DNA from 3 places in the Streptomyces sp. NPDC091279 genome. Region 3 is predicted to be linked to each of the others. Evidence: riboswitches for the same ligand, from Rfam matches in the RefSeq annotation. Region 3 holds a riboswitch; each other region holds the start of a gene.
The links. A riboswitch is a leader RNA that binds a small molecule or an ion and turns the genes downstream of it on or off. The one in region 3 is predicted to bind S-adenosylmethionine.
Positions count from the first base shown of each region.

Region 1: another riboswitch for S-adenosylmethionine. It lies ahead of thrC (threonine synthase); the one in region 3 lies ahead of ACIQOU_RS24945 (aminotransferase class V-fold PLP-dependent enzyme).
Region 2: another riboswitch for S-adenosylmethionine. It lies ahead of ACIQOU_RS01270 (PotD/PotF family extracellular solute-binding protein); the one in region 3 lies ahead of ACIQOU_RS24945 (aminotransferase class V-fold PLP-dependent enzyme).

Region 1 is NZ_JBIVVA010000012.1:308,813-313,016, reverse strand. Features, by position in the region: gene ACIQOU_RS29435 (cold-shock protein) at 163-366, opposite strand; gene ACIQOU_RS29430 (MoaD/ThiS family protein) at 783-1,058, opposite strand; gene thrC (threonine synthase) at 1,188-2,483, opposite strand; SAM riboswitch class I at 2,501-2,657, opposite strand; gene ACIQOU_RS29420 (glucosyl-3-phosphoglycerate synthase) at 2,818-3,762, shown strand; gene ACIQOU_RS29415 (trehalose-6-phosphate synthase) at 3,894-4,204, shown strand, end outside.
Region 2 is NZ_JBIVVA010000001.1:316,120-320,323, forward strand. Features, by position in the region: gene ACIQOU_RS01260 (sugar kinase) at 1-628, shown strand, start outside; gene ACIQOU_RS01265 (lactonase family protein) at 723-1,796, shown strand; SAM riboswitch class IV at 1,943-2,064, shown strand; gene ACIQOU_RS01270 (PotD/PotF family extracellular solute-binding protein) at 2,242-3,369, shown strand; gene ACIQOU_RS01275 (ABC transporter ATP-binding protein) at 3,384-4,204, shown strand, end outside.
Region 3 is NZ_JBIVVA010000010.1:68,561-72,764, reverse strand. Features, by position in the region: gene ACIQOU_RS24955 (cytochrome bc complex cytochrome b subunit) at 1-796, shown strand, start outside; gene trpD (anthranilate phosphoribosyltransferase) at 937-2,001, shown strand; SAM riboswitch class IV at 2,076-2,192, shown strand; gene ACIQOU_RS24945 (aminotransferase class V-fold PLP-dependent enzyme) at 2,356-3,720, shown strand; gene ACIQOU_RS24940 (Lrp/AsnC family transcriptional regulator) at 4,123-4,204, opposite strand, start outside.

The sequences.
Region 1 (4,204 bases), on a different contig from region 3:
AGGGGCGCGCGAGGGGCGCACGTGGCGACACGGCCGGGAACGTGCCTGGGAACGCGGCCGGGAACGTGCCTGGGAAAACGCAGACCGAAGGGCCCGCACCCCTGGAGGTGCGGGCCCTTCGGCAGAAGACGTCGCCTGCGGTTGATTCGGCTGGTCGCGCGATCAGGCGGCGACGCGAACCATGTCGGCCTGCGGGCCCTTCTGGCCCTGCGAGATCTCGAACTCCACCCGCTGGCCTTCTTCCAGGGTGCGGTACCCGTCCATCTGGATCGCGCTGTAGTGGACGAAAACATCCGCACCACCGTCGACCGCGATGAAGCCGTACCCCTTCTCCGCGTTGAACCACTTGACGGTGCCCTGAGCCATGCCCAACTCCCCTATTACTGGCCCTTGCACAGACCCGCACTTCGCGGACCCGGGTCAGACCTCCACCCACCGTTGGCACTGGGGGCGTGCGCCGGAACGCGTCGACCGCGGCCGAATGTATCTGCCCAACTGCCCTCTGCAACAGGTCAATCGGACGAGAATTCTGGACGGCCGGGGTCCGGAATGTTGCGAGAATTCAACTCAATTCAGGGCAAGTCGGGCCCGGCAAAAGGCACAAGGCGCGCAAAAGTCCCGCACACTTTGGCTACATCTTGTCGCGCGGCGAGCCGGAACCCGTCGGGGCGCGGTGTGCGGAATGGTGCGGGTTCCCCAATCCTACCGTGCTCAACCATGCAGAATTGCCCCCTCCGGTTCTCTCCCGGGGAGGGCAATTCGGTGAACTCTCGGTGGCCCGGTCAGCCGCCGGCGACCGCCGGGATGATCGAGACGCCCGCGCCGTCCGGCGTCGCGGTCTCAAGCCCCTGCTCGAACCGGACGTCGTCGTCGTTCACATACACGTTGACGAACCGCCGCAACGCACCCTTGTCATCCAGAACCCGCCCAGAAATCCCGGAATGGTTCTTCTCCAGATCAGCAATGACCTCACCGAGGGTGCTCCCCTCGGCCGTCACCTCAGCCTGGCCCCCGGTATAGGTACGCAGAATAGTGGGGATACGGACACTAACGCTCACAGGAGAACCTCCGGTCGGAAGCAGGCTTTTTGGCTTGTGGCTTTCAGGGGCGCGGGGCTGTGTTCGATATGCGGCTGCCGCCGCGCGGGCGCGAGAAGCCCCACCGGCCCGCAGACGACAACGACGAAACTAGGCAAGCCCAGCTTCACGGAACGATTCCAGGCTGGGCCGAATCGTCGCACTCAGCCCCGTCCCCGCCACCGCGTCCAGCGTCTTGAGCCCATCACCGGTATTGAGCACCACCGTGGTCAACGTCGGATCGAGCAGCCCGCTCTCCAGCAGCTTCTTGGTGACCCCCACCGTCACCCCACCCGCCGTCTCGGCGAAAATCCCCTCCGTACGGGCGAGCAGCTTGATCGCGTCGACGACCTGCTCATCCGTGACGTCCTCCACCGCACCCCCCGTCCGCCGCGCGATGTCGAGCACGTACGGCCCGTCGGCCGGGTTGCCGATGGCCAGCGACTTGGCGATGGTGTTCGGCTTCTGCGGCCGCACCACGTCGTGCCCCGCCTTGTAGGCGACGGACACCGGCGAGCAGCCCTCGGCCTGGGCGCCGAAGATCTTGTACGGCTTGTCCGCGACGAGCCCGAGCTTGATCAGCTCCTGGAGCCCCTTGTCGATCTTCGTGAGCTGGGAGCCCGACGCGATCGGCACGACGAGCTGGTCCGGCAGGGTCCAGCCGAGCTGCTCGCAGATCTCGTACGCGAGGGTCTTGGAGCCCTCGGCGTAGTAGGGCCGCAAGTTGACGTTGACGAAGCCCCAGCCCTCGCCGGCCGGGTCGCCGATCAGCTCGGAGCAGAAGCGGTTCACGTCGTCGTAGTTGCCCTCGATGCCGACCAGCTCGCCGCCGTAGACCGCGGCCATGACGACCTTGCCCTGTTCCAGGTCGTGCGGGATGAACACGCAGGAGCGGAAACCGGCCCGCGCGGCGGCGGCACCGACCGCGCCGGCGAGGTTGCCGGTGGAGGAGCAGGAGAGGGTGGTGAAGTGGAAGGCGCGGGCCGCTTCGATGGCCTGGGCGACGACGCGGTCCTTGAAGGAGTGCGTCGGGTTGCCGGAGTCGTCCTTGACGAAGAGCTTCCCGGCGTCGACACCCAGCGCGCGGGCGAGGTTGTCGGCCTTGACGAGCTTGGTCCAGCCCGGGTTGATGTTGGGCTTGTCGGCCACGTCGGCGGGGACGGGCAGCAGCGGCGCGTACCGCCAGATGTTCGCGGGGCCCGCTTCGATCCGCTTGCGCAGCTCCTCGGTGTCGTAGGCCGAGAAGTCGTAGGCGATCTCCAGCGGGCCGAAACACTCCTCGCAGGCGAAGACCGGGCCGAGCGGCACGCGGTGGCCGCACTCCCGGCAGCTCAGCGCGGTGGCCGGACCCAGGTCGACGGGGGCGCTGGAGGGGTTCGTGGTGTTTTCGGCAGTCTGCACAGCCATGGAGGCGAGGCCCTTTCTCCTCATCTTCCTCACGACGCATCTCGCCGTGAGACGGATTTGGCACCTTCCCGAGCCGGGAGCCTCGCGTCACGATCAACACTGATCTGAACGAGACCGGCTGGAGGGTTGCCGGGGCTTCATCGGGCCGTATCCCTCTGCCCCTCTGGATGAGCGGTATGTAGTTGTTGTGGCCGCCGATGGACCCCGACATGCGATGGTCACCAGCGTTGTTCAAGACTGTAACCGAAGGCCAGGACAGTTGAGATAGTCGTCCGAACCGCGAGATGGATCACACCGGTCCGCTCGCCCGGAGAACGTTAAGGAGCCGCGCACTGTGATGAACCAAGTCGAGCGCTGGCTGAGCACCCACTCCTGGTCCGTGACCGATCGCCCGCTGCACCGGGTCCTGGCCGCCAAACGCGCCTCGGGGCAGACGGTCAGCGTGGTGCTGCCGGCGCTCAACGAAGAGGAGACCGTCGGCGACATCGTCGCCGTGATCCGGCACGACCTGATGCAACAGGTCCCGCTGGTCGACGAGATCGTCGTCGTCGACTCCGGATCGACCGACCGCACCTCCGCGGTGGCCGCCGCGGCGGGCGCCCGGGTCGTGCACCGCGACGACATCCTGCCGCGCATCCCGGCCGTCCCCGGCAAGGGCGAGGTGCTGTGGCGCTCCCTGCTGGTGACCAGCGGGGACATCGTGTGCTTCGTCGACGCGGACCTGCGGGAGTTCTCCTCCGACTTCGTCCTCGGCATCGTCGGCCCGCTCCTCACCGACCCCGGCATCGACCTGGTCAAGGCGATGTACGACCGTCCGCTGCGCGGCGCCGCCGGGCAGGGCGGCCGGGTCACCGAGCTGATGGCGCGCCCGCTGCTGAACATGCACTGGCCGCAGCTGGCCGGTTTCGTGCAGCCGCTGGGCGGTGAGTACGCGGCCCGGCGCTCGCTGCTCGAACAGCTGCCGTTCCCGGTCGGGTACGGCATCGAGCTGGGCATGCTCGTCGACTCGCTGCATCTGGTGGGCCTGGACGCGCTGGCCCAGGTCGACGTCGGGGTGCGCAGGCACCGGCACCAGGACGGGCAGGCGCTGGGCCGGATGGCCGCCGCGATCTACCGCACCGCCCAGCTGCGACTGGCCCGCGGGCATCTGATCCGGCCCGCGCTGACCCAGTTCGAGCGCGGCGAGGACGGTTTTGAGCCGCGCACGTTCTCGGTGGACACGGAGGAACGGCCGCCCATGGCGGAGATCGCCGAGTACGCGTCCCGCAAGGTGGCGTGACCGGGCGGGCGGGGGCGCCCGAGATGTCGGGCGGGTGACCTCGACCGTCGTTCGTATACGTCCTCGCCGCCGCCGTCACCCGAGCGCGTCCGCACGTTTGAGCGTTTGTGGGCCGGGCTAGGTTGAGGCGTATGGCTCCCACCCACGACGTACCCGCCCAGGTGCTGGTCGCGTCCAACCGCGGTCCGGTCTCGTACGAGGTTCAAGGCGACGGCTCGCTGGCCGCCAGGCGGGGCGGCGGCGGGCTCGTCTCCGGCCTCTCCGCGATCGGGCCGGACGCGGACGCGCTGTGGGTGTGCTCCGCGCTCTCCGACGGCGACCGCGAGGCGGTACGGCGCGGGGTCGGCGAGGCCGGGGTGCGGATGCTGGACATCCCGGCGGACGTGCACGCCGACGCGTACAACGGCGTCGCGAACTCGGTGCTCTGGTTCGTGCACCACCT
Region 2 (4,204 bases), on a different contig from region 3:
GGCCACGGCAGGCATCCGCCTCGCCCCCGAGGACATCCCGGAGGCCGTGGTGGCCGGGGCGAGGGTCCTGCACATCACCGGCATCACCCCGGCCCTCGGGACCGAGCCGGCGCGCGCGGTCCGGCGGGCGGTGGACATCGCCCGCGGCGCCGGGGTCCTGGTCTCCCTCGACATCAACTTCCGTTCCCTGCTGTGGAACGAGGCCGAGGCCCGCGAGGAGATCCTGCCCCTGCTGCGCGACAGCGACCTCGTCTTCGCGGGCCCGCACGAGGCGCGGCTCGCGGTGCCCGACCGCCACGAACCCGAGGAACTGGCCCAGGGCATCTGCGCGTTGGGCCCCGCCGGAGCCGTGATCAAGCTGGGCGAGGACGGTGCGTTCGCCCTGCTCGACGGCCGCCCGTACCGCCAGCCGGCGCTGCCCGCCCGGGTCCACGACTCGGTGGGCGCGGGGGACGCGTTCGTCGCGGGGTACCTCGCCGAACTCCTGACCGGCGCACCGGCTGCGGTCCGCCTCGACACGGCCGCCCGCCTCGGCGCCTTCGCGGTCGGCACCGAGGGCGACTGGGAGGGCCTGCCCCGACGGGCCGAACTCGCCCTCCTCGACCACCACGACGACGTACTCCGCTGACGCCACCCGGGCACCGGACCCGTCCGCGCCGTCCGTCCCCCGCCGTACGAGGAACTGAACTCACATGTCACACGCCACAGTTGATGGACCGTCAATGAGCAATCCAGCAGCGCCAGTCGGTGTCTCCGTCCTGACCGGGTCCTACACGCCCGACACCGGGGGCGAGGGGATCGGACTCACCGCCCTCCGTCTCACGCCCGAGGGCGGGCTGACCGCCCTGGACGCGGTCGCCGCCCGGGGGGCGTCGTTCCTCGCCGCGCACCCGACACTGCCGGTCGTCTACACGACGCACGAGTCGACGCCGGGCGCGGTCGGCGCGTTCGCGCTGCGGGACGGCGGGGCGCCCCTCCCGCTGGGGGCGCCCCTGACCAGCGGCGGCGCGAACCCCTGCCACCTCACGGTGCACCCGGGCGGCGCCTTCCTCCTCACCGCCAACTACGGCACCGACACCCTCCCCGGCACCGTGGCCGTCCACCGCCTCGACGCGGACGGCAGGCTCGCGGACCTCACGGACGTCGTCGAGCACGAGGGGTCGGGCCCGGTCACCGGCCGCCAGGACGGCAGCCACGCCCACCAGATCCTTCCCGACCCGGCGGGCCGCTATCTCCTCGCCACCGACCTCGGCGCGGACGCGGTGTTCACCTACGAACTCGACGCCGACACCGGGAAGTTGACGCAGGTCGCCGTGAGCCGGATGCGGGCCGGCTCGGGACCGAGGCACCTCGCGTTCGCGCCGTCCGGGTCCCTGGTGTTCAGCGCCGACGAGTTGTCGTCGACGGTCACCTGTCACCGTTACGACCCGGCGACCGGCACCCTGCACGCGCTGTCCCGGGTGCCCGCCACCGCCGTCGCGGACGTCCCCAACCAGCCCGGCGGCATCGTCGCCTCGCCCTGCGGCCGGTTCGTGTGGGTCACCAACCGGGGCGCGGACACGGTGGCCGCGTTCCGCCTCACGGGCACCACGCTCGCACCGCTCGGCGAGACCCCCGGCGGCGGCAGCTGGCCCCGCGGCCTGACCCTGGCCCCCGGCCGTCTCCTGGTGGCCAACCAGCACAGCGGCACGGTCGCCGCCCTGCGCATCCAGGACGACGGCACACTGGCCGAGGCCGAGACGGCGGCCATCGCACCGGTGGCCTCCGTGGTCTGCGCGCTGGTGCTCGGCGGCTGACCGACGCACCCTCCGAAGCACCCGGCTCACGAACCCCAGGTCACTGACCTGGGGTTCCTGCATGTGTGAGGGCCTCGCGGGCGGGGGGCCGTCCACGGAACGGGCATCATCTTCAGATTGGCTGAATTTGGTGTTACTTTTACCCGCGTCACGAGTCCCAGCGACAAGCCCCGGCTTGCTGGGCGGCAACCCTCCTTCTGCGGTGGGGTGCCCCGGGTGATGACACGGCTCCCTGCGCACTCCGGTGTGCCGGGGGCAAGCGCGGACCTGTCGCTCAGGTCCAGGACCTGGGACGGGAGCATGGCATGACAGTCAGCACACCACGTCACGCCCCGTCCCGTCGGCCCTCCGCCGCGCGGCTCCCGCCGGTCGAGCGGACGCTGATCACTCACTCACGGGTCGGCCCGCAGCGCGCCGCCACCCCGCACGGAGGAGCCCTCCACCAATGAGATCCGTCCTGTCCCGCCGCCCTCGCGGCCGCCGTTTCCTGCCGGTCGTCGTGGCGGCCGGCACCGCCACCGTCCTGTCCGTCGTCACCGGATGCAGCGTCGACACCGGCGGTGGCTCCGGCTCCTCCTCCCAGGGCAAGGGCGAGGAGATCACCGTCACCGCGTTCGCCGGAGAATGGGGCGCGCTGTTCAAGAAGTCCTTCGTCGACCCGTTCGAGAAGGACACCGGCATCAAGGTGAACCTCGTCTACGGCGCCGACGCCGGCTGGCTCACCAAACTCCGGGCGGCCGGCGGCAAGGACGCGCCGTTCGACGTCGTCGCCCTCACCCCCGGCTCGCTGCACCAGGCGGTCGGCGGCGATCTCCTCCAGCCGCTCTCGACGGCCGATCTCAGCCACTGGAAGCAGCTCGACCCGGTCCTGACCCGGCAGTCCACCCTCGGCGGTTCCTCCTACGGCGTCCCGCTGACCACCGGCTCCAACGGTCTCGTCTACCGCACCGACAAGATCAAGCAGGCGCCCGAGGACTGGAACGACATCTTCGACAAGAAGTACTGCGGCCATGTCGCGCTGCCCCCACTGACCTACAACGCGGGCCTGGAGTTCTTCTCCGCGCTGGTCTCCGAGGGCGGCGGCAAGCTGTCCGACCCGGCCGCCGTGGACAAGGCCTTCGACAAGCTCGCCCAGCTGAAGGGCTGCGTGTCGGCCTACCCGGCGGACGCCGGCAGCGTCTCCACCGTCCTCCAGAACGGCGACGCCTGGATCGTGCCGTTCTGGGACGGCCGCGCCTTCGCCATGGAGAAGGAAGGACAGCCGATCGGCTTCACCTACCCCGCCTCCGGCGCCGTCGGCGCGCTCACCTCGTACTACGTGCCCAAGGGGACCGCGCACAGCAAGGCCGCCTACACCTTCCTCGACTACCTCAGCTCGGCCCAGCACCAGAAGCCGTTCGCCGAGGGCACCTTCTACGGCGGCGGCAACGACTCCATCGACTACAGCCCCGCCTTCAAGAAGAAGGTGAAGTACGGCGAGGCCGTCTACCAGAAGTTCACGTGGGTCGACTACACGACGGCGACTCCCCGGCTGAACCAGTGGCAGCAGCGCTGGAACCAGATATTCAAGTGAGCGGCGATCCTCAAGTGACCGACGAGACACGCGTCGACGACGCGCCCACCGACGACATTCACATCGACATCGAGGGCCTCGCCGCCGGGTACGACGGGCAACGGGTCCTCGACGTCGACCGGTTGACCATCCGGCGTGGCGAGTTCCTGTCCGTCCTCGGCCCCAGCGGCTGCGGCAAGACGACGCTGCTCGGCTGCCTCGCCGGGTTCGTGCGGCCCACCGAGGGCCGCATCGTCCTGGACGGCACCGACCTCACCGACGTCCCCACCCACCGGCGCGGCCTCGGCCTGGTCTTCCAGAACTACGCGCTGTTCCCGCACATGACCGTCGCCGACAACGTCGCCTACGGCCTCAAGGTGCGGCGCGTCGACAAGGCCGAACGGGCGGCGCGGGTCGAGGAGTCGCTGCGCCTGGTCGGCCTGGAGCAGTACGCGGGCCGCCGCCCCAAGCAGCTCTCCGGCGGCCAGCAGCAGCGCGTCGCCGTGGCCCGCGCGCTGGCCACCCGCCCGGCCGTGCTGCTGCTGGACGAGCCGCTGTCCAACCTCGACGCCAAGCTCCGCCGCGAGATGCGGATCGAACTGCGCGCGCTCCAGCAACGCCTGGGCATCACCATGGTGTTCGTCACCCACGACCAGGAAGAGGCGATGTCGCTGTCCGACCGGATCGCCGTGATGAACGGCGGCCGGGTCGAGCAACTCGGCACCCCCGCCGAGGTGTACCGCACCCCGGCGACCCGTTTCGTCGCCGAGTTCATCGGCGCGGCCAACGTCCTGCGGGGCACGGGAAGTTCGGACGGCACCCTCGACCTCGGCGGCGCTCGCCTGGACACCGGCCG
Region 3 (4,204 bases):
GGTCGTCTCGGCGATCGCCTCGATCAACCCGATCTGGGCCCTGGGCCCGTACCGTCCCGACCAGGTGTCCACCGGCGCCCAGCCCGACTGGTACATGGGCTTCTCCGAGGGCCTGATCCGCTTCATGCCGGGCTGGGAGATCAACTTCTGGGGCCACACCCTCGTCATGGGTGTGTTCGTCCCGCTGATCATCTTCCCGCTGGTCCTGGTCGCGATCGCGGTCTACCCGTTCATCGAGTCCTGGGTCACCGGCGACAAGCGCGAGCACCACATCCTGGACCGTCCGCGCAACGCCCCGACGCGCACCGCGTTCGGCGCCGCCTGGATCTCCTGGTACTTCGTGCTGCTCGTCGGTGGTGGCAACGACCTCTGGGCCACGCACTTCCACCTGTCGATCAACGCGATCACCTGGTTCGTGCGCGTCGGCTTCTTCGTGGTGCCGGTCCTCGTCTTCATCGCCACCAAGCGGATCTGCCTGGGCCTTCAGCGCCGGGACCGGGAGAAGGTGCTGCACGGTCGCGAGACCGGCACCATCAAGCGGCTGCCGCACGGTGAGTTCATCGAGGTGCACGAGCCGCTCAGCCAGGACGCGCTGCACACCCTCACCGCGCACGAGCAGTACCGCCCGGTGGAGATCGGCGGCACGGTCGACGAGAACGGCGTCGAGCGCAAGGTGAAGGGCACCGAGAAGCTGCGCGCCAAGCTCAGCGAGTCGTACTACGGCGCGGAGTCGCAGATTCCGAAGCCGACGGTCGAGGAGTACAAGGAGATCACCAGCGGCCACGGCCACCACTGATCACCACGTCGCCACACGACGACCGAAGGGCCCCCGTCCGCTCAGCGGACGGGGGCCCTTCGCCGTACCCGGCGCTGGATAGGGTGGCTCTCGTACCGACCCTTCCCGACGACTCTTCGAGATACGACCAGGAGCGGCTGATGAGCGCTGTGACCCCCGCTGGAGGCGACACCGCGGCGGGCCGTTCCTGGCCTGCCCTGCTGAACGGCCTGCTGGCCGGCCACGACCTGAGCGCCGACGACACCGCCTGGGCGATGGACCTGATCATGCGCGGCGAGGCCACCGACGCGCAGATCGCCGGGTTCGCGGTGGCGCTGCGCGCCAAGGGCGAGACCGTCGCGGAGATCAACGGCCTGGTCCGCACGATGTACGAGTACGCCCATGTGATCGAGGTACCGGGCCCCACCGTCGACATCGTCGGCACCGGCGGCGACGGCGCGAAGACGGTGAACATCTCGACGATGTCGGCGATCGTCGTGGCCGGCACGGGCGCCCGCGTCGTCAAGCACGGCAGCCGGGCCGCGTCCTCCGCGTCCGGGGCGTCCGACGTGCTGGGGAAGCTCGGCGTCAACCTCGACCTGTCCCTGGAACGGGTCCCGCAGGTCGCCGAGGAGGCCGGGATCACGTTCTGCTTCGCGGTGAAGTTCCACCCGGCGCTGCGTCATGTGGGCGCCGCCCGCGGCCAGTTGGGCATCCGCACGGTCTTCAACACGCTGGGTCCGCTGACCAACCCGGCCCGGGTGCGGGCCCAGGCCGTCGGGGTCGCCGACCCGCGGATGGCCCCGATCGTCGCCGGTGTCCTCGCCGAGCGCGGCAACTCCGCCCTGGTCTTCCGCGGCGACGACGGGCTCGACGAGCTGACGACGACGGCCACCTCCCGCGTCTGGCAGGTCCGTGACGGCAAGGTCGCCGAGGAACGCTTCGACCCGAGGGACGTCGGCCTCGACCTGGTCCCCGTGGAGGCGCTGCGCGGCGGCGACCCGGCGTACAACGCGGACGTCGCCCGCAGGCTCCTGGACGGCGCGACGGGCCCGGTGCGGGACGCCGTCGTACTGAACTCGGCGGCGGCCCTGGTCGCCCTGGAGGCGGAGGACGGGCCGCTGGCGGAACGGCTGCGGGCCGGGATGGCCAAGGCGGCCCACTCGATCGACTCCGGCGCCGCCGGGCGGGCCCTGGAACGCTGGGTCGCGGCCAGCAACGCCTGACGGAGCACCGTCGCGGTCCCGCGATCCGGACACGGGTTGCGGGACCCCGATCACTTCACGTACGTTTTTCCGCAGGTCATGAGTGACAGTCATGAGGCCCCGGCCGACTGTCCGGCAACCCTCCGTCCGTGGCGGGGTGCCCCGGGTGAAGACCAGGCCGTGGGCAGCGAGGTCCACGGCAAGCGCGGACCCCTCGTACCACCAGGGGTCCTGGTCGTCGAGGAGCATCCTGTGAGCAAGCGAATGCGCTAGGGCGTCGAGCCCCGCCTCCGCACACCCCTTTTTCTTTCCGCCCCGTGTTCGAGCCGAAGCCGCTCACACGGTGGTTCCCCCTGCTTCTCACAGGAGTTCGCCATGTCTGTCTCCACCGCCGCCGTCGACCAGGCCATTTGTACCCCGCTGCCGGTTCTGGGCCGAGATGTCACCGTCCCGCTCGTCACCGGCGGCGAGGTCGGCTACGCGGCCCTCGACTACGCGGCCAGCGCCCCGGCCCTCCAGCGGGTCTGGGACGACGTGGCCGCCTACGCCCCCTACTACGGCAGCGTCCACCGGGGTGCCGGCTACCTCTCGCAGCTCTCCACCGACCTCTTCGAGAAGGCCCGCGAGACGGTCGCGGAGTTCCTCGACTGCCGCGCCGACGACCAGCTGATCTTCACCCGCTCCACCACCGACTCCCTCAATCTGCTGGCCCAGGCCCTGCCCGCCGACTGCCAGGTCTTCGTCTTCGAGACCGAGCACCACGCCTCGCTGCTGCCCTGGAAGGACGCCCGGGTCAGCTACCTCGACGCCCCGCGCACCCCGCACCAGGCCGTCGAGACCCTGGAGCGCGCCCTCGCCGCCCGCGACCCCTACGGCCCCGCCCTGGTCTGCGTCACCGGCGCCTCCAACGTCACCGGCGAGCTGTGGCCGGTGCGTGAACTGGCCGCCGCCGCCCATGCCCACGGCGCCCGCATCGTCCTCGACGCCGCCCAGCTCGCCCCGCACCACCCGGTCTCCGTGCGGGACCTCGACGTCGACTGGGTCGCGTTCTCCGGCCACAAGCTCTACGCCCCGTTCGGCTCCGGCGTCCTGGCCGGGCGCGCCGACTGGCTCCAGGCCGCCGACCCCTACCTCGCCGGTGGCGGCGCCAGCCGCAAGGTCTCCCGGCGCGAGGACGGGGGAGTGGACGTGGAGTGGCACGACAGCGCCGCCCGCCACGAGGCCGGTTCCCCGAACGTCATCGGCGCCTACTCCATCGCCTCCGCCTGCAAGGCGCTCACCGAGGCCGGCTTCGACACCCTGGTCGCCCGCGAACGCCACCTCGTCGACCTCGTCAGGGCCGGGCTCGCCGAGGTGCCCGAGGTGCGGGTGCTGTCCCTCTTCGGCGACGACGCGCCCCGGGTCGGCGTGCTCTCCTTCGTCGTCGACGGCTGGAACAGCTCGCACTTCGCCGCCGCGCTCTCCGCCGAGTACGGCATCGGCGTCCGCGACGGCCTGTTCTGCGCCCACCCGCTGGTCCGCACCCTGCTGGGCACGGCCCCCGAGTCCCAGGGCGAGTGCGGCGCCCCCGAGGCGTCTCCCGGCGAGAAGTCCCTCAACGCCATCCGCGTCAGCTTCGGCGCGGGCACCCCGGACGAGCACATCGAGCGCTTCGTGGCCGCAGTCCGCGAACTGGTCACCAACGGCGCCCGCTGGACCTACCACACAGAAAACGGCCGCTGCGTCCCAGCAGTGAACTGACCCCGACGACGCACCACACCCCAGGCCAACCCACCCAACCTGGCGACATCCCGACGGCACATGGCGACGCCGCCAGGTCCAGCCAACCTGGCGGCGTCCCGACGGCACAGGGCGACGCCGCCAGGCCTGCCAACCCGGCGGCGTCCCGACGGCACATGGCGACGCCGCCAAGTCCAGCCAACCAAGGGGCGCGGGGAACTGCGCGACCAGCCACGACGCACCGTCAGCCGCACACGCACCGCACCCGGCACACGCGTCGCGCCGCACGCACCGTCAGCCGCACACGCACCGCACCCGGCACACGCGTCGCGCCCCGCACGCACCGTCAGCCGCACACGCGTCCCGCCCCGCACGCGCCGTGCCCCCTCACCCGGGGTGACTCAAGACCCCACCCGAGGGGACTCAGGAGTCCAGCCCGATGGCGAACGCGGCCTCCAGGTCGTGCTGGGAGTACGTCCGAAACGCCACGTGCGTATCCGTCGCC